DNA from 2 places in the Alteromonas sp. 38 genome. Region 1 is predicted to be linked to the other one. Evidence: predicted binding sites of a transcription regulator. Region 1 holds the regulator's gene; the other holds the start of a gene.
The links. Region 1 encodes FliA, which starts transcription of late flagellar genes. Its sites were predicted from a motif close to CTAAAGNTNNNNNNNNNNNNGCCGATA; they were not measured.

Region 1 (3,425 bases):
ACATTAAGATTGCAGAAGCAAAATCTTTAGTATCTGCTGCTGCAAAGCTTTATAAAAAGTACGGTTTGAATCATACTACTAGTAACAATGTGGTTAAAACAGCACGAGCAGTATGATTGATGATCAAGCGAGTAGCTTACGAAAAATGAAGCAATCACGATTAATCAAAGTTATCGCCGTCACCGGAGGTAAAGGTGGCGTTGGTAAAACAAATATTACGCTAAACACGGCTATTGCTATGGCAAAGCAGGGAAAGCGGGTAATGGTATTGGATGCAGACTTAGGTCTGGCCAATGTGGATGTAATGCTAGGATTGCGAGTAGAGAAAAACCTCTCCCACGTATTATCTGGTGAGTGTACCTTGGACGATGTTCTCGTTACGGGCCCTCACGGTATAAAAATAGCACCAGCCACATCAGGTTCTCAATCAATGGCAGAGCTATCACCAACGCAGCATGCAGGGCTTATTAGAGCTTTCAGCGAATTGCGTTCGCCCATTGATGTGCTTATCGTCGATACCGCAGCAGGTATCTCCGATATGGTGCTAAGTTTCTCCAAAGCCTCTCAAGATATTATGGTGGTAGTGTGCGATGAGCCTACTTCACTCACCGATGCCTATGCGTTAATTAAAATTCTTAACAGAGAGCACGGTGTCTTTCGCTTCAAAGTGGTCGCCAATATGGTCCGCGATGTTAGAGAAGGGCAGGAACTCTTCAGCAAACTATCGAAAGTAACAGGGCGATTTTTGGATGTTGCGCTAGAATTGGTGGCAACGGTTCCTTTTGACGAGAACATACGACGAGCGGTACGTAAGCAAACGTCAATTGTAGATGCTTATCCAAGTTCTCCTGCGGCAGTGGCGATTAGCCAGCTAGCAGCCAAAGCAGCATCTTGGCCTATTCCTGCGCAACCAGGAGGTCACTTAGAGTTTTTTATTGAACAACTAATAGCAGATAAAGCAGTAGGAAGTCAGCGTTGAATAGCAAAGCAGCCGCTTATCAACAGCAAACGGACAAGTCACAGTTAGTTGAGCGTCACGCTTCGCTGGTGAAGCGAATAGCACACCACTTAATGGCGAGACTGCCAGCCAGTGTACTTGTCGACGATTTAATCCAATCCGGTATGATTGGACTGCTAGAAGCTGCACGAAATTTTGACGGTTCCAAAGGCGCAAGCTTCGAAACCTTTGCGGGTATACGTATTCGTGGCGCGATGCTTGATGAAATCAGAAAAGGTGATTGGACACCTCGTTCCGTGCACAAAAACGGACGAGCCATTACCGAAGCAATCTCTCAAGTTGAAGGTGAAACTGGTCGTGACGCGCGAGATGTTGATATTGCAGCTAAAATGAATGTAAGCATGCAAGATTATCATCAAATGCTTAACGAAGTGAATGCCGGTAAATTGGTGGGGATCGAAGATTTAGGGGTTTCTGAAGATGTTATTTCTACAGAAAAAAACCGAGGTAGCGACGCGCCGTTAGAAGATTTGATGCAAGGGGCTTTCCAAAAAGCGCTAGCACATGCTATTACTACATTACCCGAACGGGAAGCGATTGTACTTTCTTTATACTATGATGAAGAACTGAACCTTAGAGAAATTGGCGAAGTTCTTGATGTTAGTGAATCGCGAGTGAGCCAAATTCATAGTCAGGCCATGTTAAAACTCAAATCACGAATGAAATCGTGGCAAGTTGACGAAGAATAGAAATTAATAACAATTAACCCCTCATTGGAGGCTATTTTGGATAAAAGTATGAAAATTCTCGTGGTTGACGATTTTTCTACCATGAGACGTATCATAAAGAACCTGCTAAAAGATTTGGGTTTTGCCAATATCCAGGAAGCGGACGACGGTAACACCGCGCTACCTATGCTACAACAAGGTGATTTTGACTTTGTTGTAACAGATTGGAATATGCCAGGTATGCAAGGTATCGATTTATTACGCGCTATACGTGCAGATGATAAGTTGAAACACCTACCGGTTCTTATGGTGACAGCAGAAGCGAAGAAAGAACAAATCGTTGCCGCAGCGCAAGCTGGTGTGAATGGTTATGTTGTTAAACCTTTCACTGCCGCTACGTTGAAAGAAAAATTAGATAAAATCTTCGAACGTTTAGGTTGATCCAGACGCTCACCAGAGAAATGAGGTTTACTGGATGTCGACAAATGAAAGTGTCTCTATAACGCTCGAAGAAGCCAAAAAATTGGTAGCGTATCTTGAAGAGGGCGATAACGCATCAGCGAACGCTGTCTTAGAAGCTGTTTCGATGAAAGAGTCCATTGAGCTCTTTGCTGAAGTTGGTAAATTAACGCGTCAACTTCATGACTCGTTAAATAACTTCCAAATCGATGAACGTATTAAAAATTTAACCGTTGATGACATTCCTGATGCGCAAACGCGACTCATGTACGTTATCGAAGAAACGGAAAAAGCTGCCAATACCACCATGGATGCAGTTGAAGAGAGTATGCCAATTGCTGAAGTGCTCTCTACCCGCATCGAGAAAATCATGCCGGAGTGGAAAAAACTGATGAATCGTCAACTTGAGTTGGGTGAATTCAAAGTTTTATGTGCAGATTTAGACGAATTGCTAGAAGACGGATCGAAACAATCGGCTAAGCTTACATCATTGCTTACCGAAGTGTTAATGGCACAAGGTTACCAAGATCTTACCGGTCAAGTTATTCGCAGAGTGATTGAACTCGTAAAAGAAGTGGAAGATAGCTTAGTTAATATGCTTACGATGTTCGGTGAACCCGAACAGGCGGAACTAGGCAAGCCATCTGAAGCGAAAGTCGAAAAAGTTAACAAGATCGATAGTGTCGAAGCCGAAGGTCCAATTATTGATGCAGACCAACGCGATGATGTTGTATCTGGCCAAGATGACGTAGATGATCTTTTGTCTAGCTTAGGTTTTTAGGGGAGCGGGCGCATGGCGTTTGATGTTGACGAGGATATATTACAGGACTTTCTAGTTGAAGCTGGGGAGATCCTTGAACAATTACAAGAACAGCTCGTTGATCTGGAAAATAATCCTGAAGATGCAGATTTACTTAATGCTATCTTTCGTGGTTACCATACCGTAAAAGGTGGCGCCGGCTTTTTGTCGCTTACCGAATTAGTTGAAATTTGCCACGGTGCAGAAAACGTTTTCGATGTAATGCGAAACGGACAACGTACTCTTACGCCTGAATTAATGGACACCATTCTTCAGGCCACCGATGTAGTCGTAGAGATGTTTGAGCGTGTTAAAGCGCAAGAACCCCTAGTGCCTGCAGACGCAAAACTTGTTGATTTGCTACATAAGTTAAGCACCCCAGAAACCCCAGACGAAAATATCTTTGGTGACAGCAGTGACGCGGGTGAAACTCCTGTTGCCGAGGAAGAGTTCGCGTTGGAAGAAGCGCCCGTATCTGAAG
Region 2 (3,425 bases), 2.7 Mb from region 1:
ACCGTTATTTGACAGTTATTTGTATTTAAAACCATTTTCACCTTTAAACGCTCATTTTTACATCATTTGGGTGTATTCCATTGGTCTTTAGGATAGTTCTTTCACATTTTATTGTTCTAATTGTTACAAATGAGTAAACTATGACCAGCCTTCATTATGATAATAAACACTAGAAAGGTAGGTATATGAAAGTAGGCTTTATTCAATGCACTGTTATTAGTGCTATCTTTGCAATCGCAGGATATCTGTTGTTTTCATCAGCTAGTATAGAGGCGCACGTGCCGTTAACGGTTTCAGCGTCTTTATTAGTAAGCGGTATATTAACTCCGTGGCTAGCTTCACTCCTTAACAATTCACCCTCTGAAAATGCTGCGCCCTCCACTAGCAGCACAACCACTGAAACACTCTATGTCGGTAATCTACCGTATCGTGCAAACGAATCTGCGGTTAAAGAGTATTTTGGTAGTTTTGTCGAAGTGCAATCTGTCCGACTCATGAAGGATAGAAAAACTGGCAAGCGAAAAGGTTATGGCTTTATTGAAGTGTTAACTAGCGATCTTGACCCAGTAATAGCGAAGACTAACGACTCAGTGTTCCAAGAGCGAACATTAAAAGTTAGGCCAGCTAAAGATAAAGTAGAACAAGCATAAATAAAAAACCTGGGTTTTAAGCCCAGGTTTTTTTCTTTATTCCGTAGCCGCTTGCTGTGGCATTGCGTTCAATAAGTTTTGATTAAACGTATGGAAGCGATTTATAGCTGATACTAAATCTGGTATTTGTACATCTTTCATTTCACTGATAATACCCGCAAGTAAGGTATTATAGTCATCTCCAGAGCTTAAAGTATTCTCAGCATTTTCGAATGTAGACATCATCTTTTCTAGATACTGTGCGATTGGGCTAACTACATTGCCATATTGGTTTTCAGCTTCACCTTCTTCACTATAATGCTTAACGTTCTCATAAGCCTTTACCATTTCGGTTTGTGTAGTGCGGTTTAACTGCAATGCATACCCAACTAACTCTTTATCATCGAAACCTAAATTCAACGCTTGTTCGAAGGCCTTATCCATATCGCCGCTATAGAATGTATCAGCTAAGTCCTGTGCTTCACCCACAAGGTCTGCAATAGCTGTCATTTCATCTTCATCGATTTCACCCTTTAACGAAAAGCTGATGCCACTTCGTTCAAAGTATTCATATTGAGAGGACTGTTGCACCACAACTGAACCCGTATTCGAACTAGACTCTTGGGTGTCGTCATTTGCGGGTATATACAATGACGTCTGGCTAGCAGCACTAAATTGTCTGATACTTTCAAACCTAAGGTTTACTTCATCCCCATCTTTGGTTCGAATAAGCAAACTACCTGATTTAGCATCAGATGCAGATACCGCGTTAAGCTCGCTCACACTCACTGGATTAGGGTTGAAGATATTCTGTTCTAAATCGTCGATGCCGCCATCTATCATTTCACGGCTACGAGTAACACCTTCTTCAATCTCATCATTCATAAAGCCTTCGAGATCCTTTTCAGCCATAGCGAAGCCACGACTTACGCCTTCACGGGCCTGACCAAATAACCCTTTTAGGGTATCGTCATCAGCGCCACCGTCAGCAGCACCTTGAATGACACCGGTCACGAACCCAAGTACATTACGTGCGACTTTCTCGAAATCGAATAAGCTTTTATTTTCTTCGCCGTCTTCAGACTGCTTGCTTTCATTCGGGCGCTTGCCATCAATAACCACATTTTGACTTAAACTACCACTGAAGACCTTTAAGCCGATACTGGTTTGCGTGCTATTCACGGTGACCGTTGCTGAATGCTGTTTGGTAAACTCGGCTGCTTGTTGTAAACCCTCCTGTTGAAGCTGCTTCTTTATAGCTTCATTCGGGTGAACCGATGCCTTTTCATCCACTTTCTGGTCGCCCATGAAAGCCTTAATTTGACTCACGTTCATAATTTGATCCTCACTATCCTCAATCAAGTTATCGGCACCAATCACGTATTGTTTAATTTTAATACGAAATTTTTGGTTCTGTGAGTTTTATCCGTTGCACATATAATATAAGGCACTACAATTCGCAGCCTTATTTAAATGATGTTCGGAGAACCACATGACAACCACCACTGCAAAAGACTATCAAGCTCAACTCGATGAGAAAGTGGATCGGTTAGGTACTCTCCTAGCTCCGTTTAACGCCCCTACCCTGTCGGTGCATCCGTCTAAACCTGAAAATTACCGCATGCGAGCTGAATTTCGCGTATGGCACGACGGTGACGATCTTTATCACATCATGTTCGATCAAAGTTCTAAAGAGAAATATCGCGTAGATACGTTTCCACCAGCAAGTGAAACTATTAATAATGCAATGCTGCAATTAATAGACTATCTAAAACCAAACGAGCTGCTGCGCAAAAAACTTTTTCAAATTGATTATCTAACTGGGCTATCCGGCGAACTCGTTATTAGCTTGCTGTATCACAAGCCACTTGATGATGCTTGGGAAGCACAAGCTGAACTGCTTCGCACCTTTTTATCTACGCAATTTACCGCGGTAAGTATTATTGGACGTGCTAGAAAGCAAAAGCGCATTGTGGGTAACGACTTTATTATAGAGCGCTTACCTATTAATGGCCGTGAGTTTGAATTTAAACATATTGAAAATAGCTTTACCCAGCCTAATGCAGAAGTAAATTGCAGCATGATTGAATGGTCACTTGAATGCTCTGCTCCCCTAACCGGTGATTTACTAGAAATGTATTGTGGTGCAGGGAACTTCTCGATGCCATTGGCGGTTCATTTTGACAATGTGATAGGAACCGAAATAGCAAAGCCCTCGGTACAAGCAGCGCAATACAATATTGCGGCAAACCACTTAGATAACGTGAAAATTGTGAGATTGTCGGCAGAAGAGTTTACCGAAGCAATGAACGGGGAAAGAACCTTCTCTCGCTTAGAAGGTGTCAACTTAGCTGAATACAATTTTACCACTGTATTGGTTGACCCACCCCGTGCAGGGTTAGGCGTAGATTCATTAAAAATGATTCAAGGGTACGATAATATAATCTATATTTCTTGTAATCCTGAAACTTTAGCTGAAAACTTAAGCCTGCTTTGTGATACTCATGAAGTCGCAAATGCCGCGCTATTCGATCAGTTTCCGTTTACCCATCATATTGAAGCGGGTGTGTTACTCACCAGAAAGTAACGCTTGGCCTTATTTGATTGGTTTTATCAATGCTTTTGAAACCTGCTTTGAAAAGTGTCAACGCTATTTAGGACGGCTCACGGCATATATAAATGGCTTGAGGGCTTCGCAGCAAGCTCAAATTCTAACGCTTAAGTTGGGTCAGGTGATGTCTCTGATGAAAGCTTCGACATTGCGCCCAATTGCACGAAACGTAATTGGGCTTTAAC

Region 2: a site for FliA is predicted at 1,994-2,020, ahead of FLAVO9R_RS16880 (DUF5610 domain-containing protein). Genes of this name have one in related genera too.

The regions. Positions count from the first base shown of each region.
Region 1 is NZ_LR733300.1:1,193,777-1,197,201, forward strand. Features, by position in the region: gene flhF (flagellar biosynthesis protein FlhF) at 1-116, shown strand, start outside; gene FLAVO9R_RS05095 (MinD/ParA family protein) at 113-979, shown strand; gene FLAVO9R_RS05100 (RNA polymerase sigma factor FliA) at 976-1,707, shown strand; gene cheY (chemotaxis response regulator CheY) at 1,744-2,127, shown strand; gene FLAVO9R_RS05110 (protein phosphatase CheZ) at 2,162-2,926, shown strand; gene FLAVO9R_RS05115 (chemotaxis protein CheA) at 2,939-3,425, shown strand, end outside.
Region 2 is NZ_LR733300.1:3,912,830-3,916,254, forward strand. Features, by position in the region: gene FLAVO9R_RS16875 (RNA recognition motif domain-containing protein) at 186-650, shown strand; gene FLAVO9R_RS16880 (DUF5610 domain-containing protein) at 687-1,964, opposite strand; gene trmA (tRNA (uridine(54)-C5)-methyltransferase TrmA) at 2,122-3,216, shown strand; gene fabR (HTH-type transcriptional repressor FabR) at 3,348-3,425, opposite strand, start outside.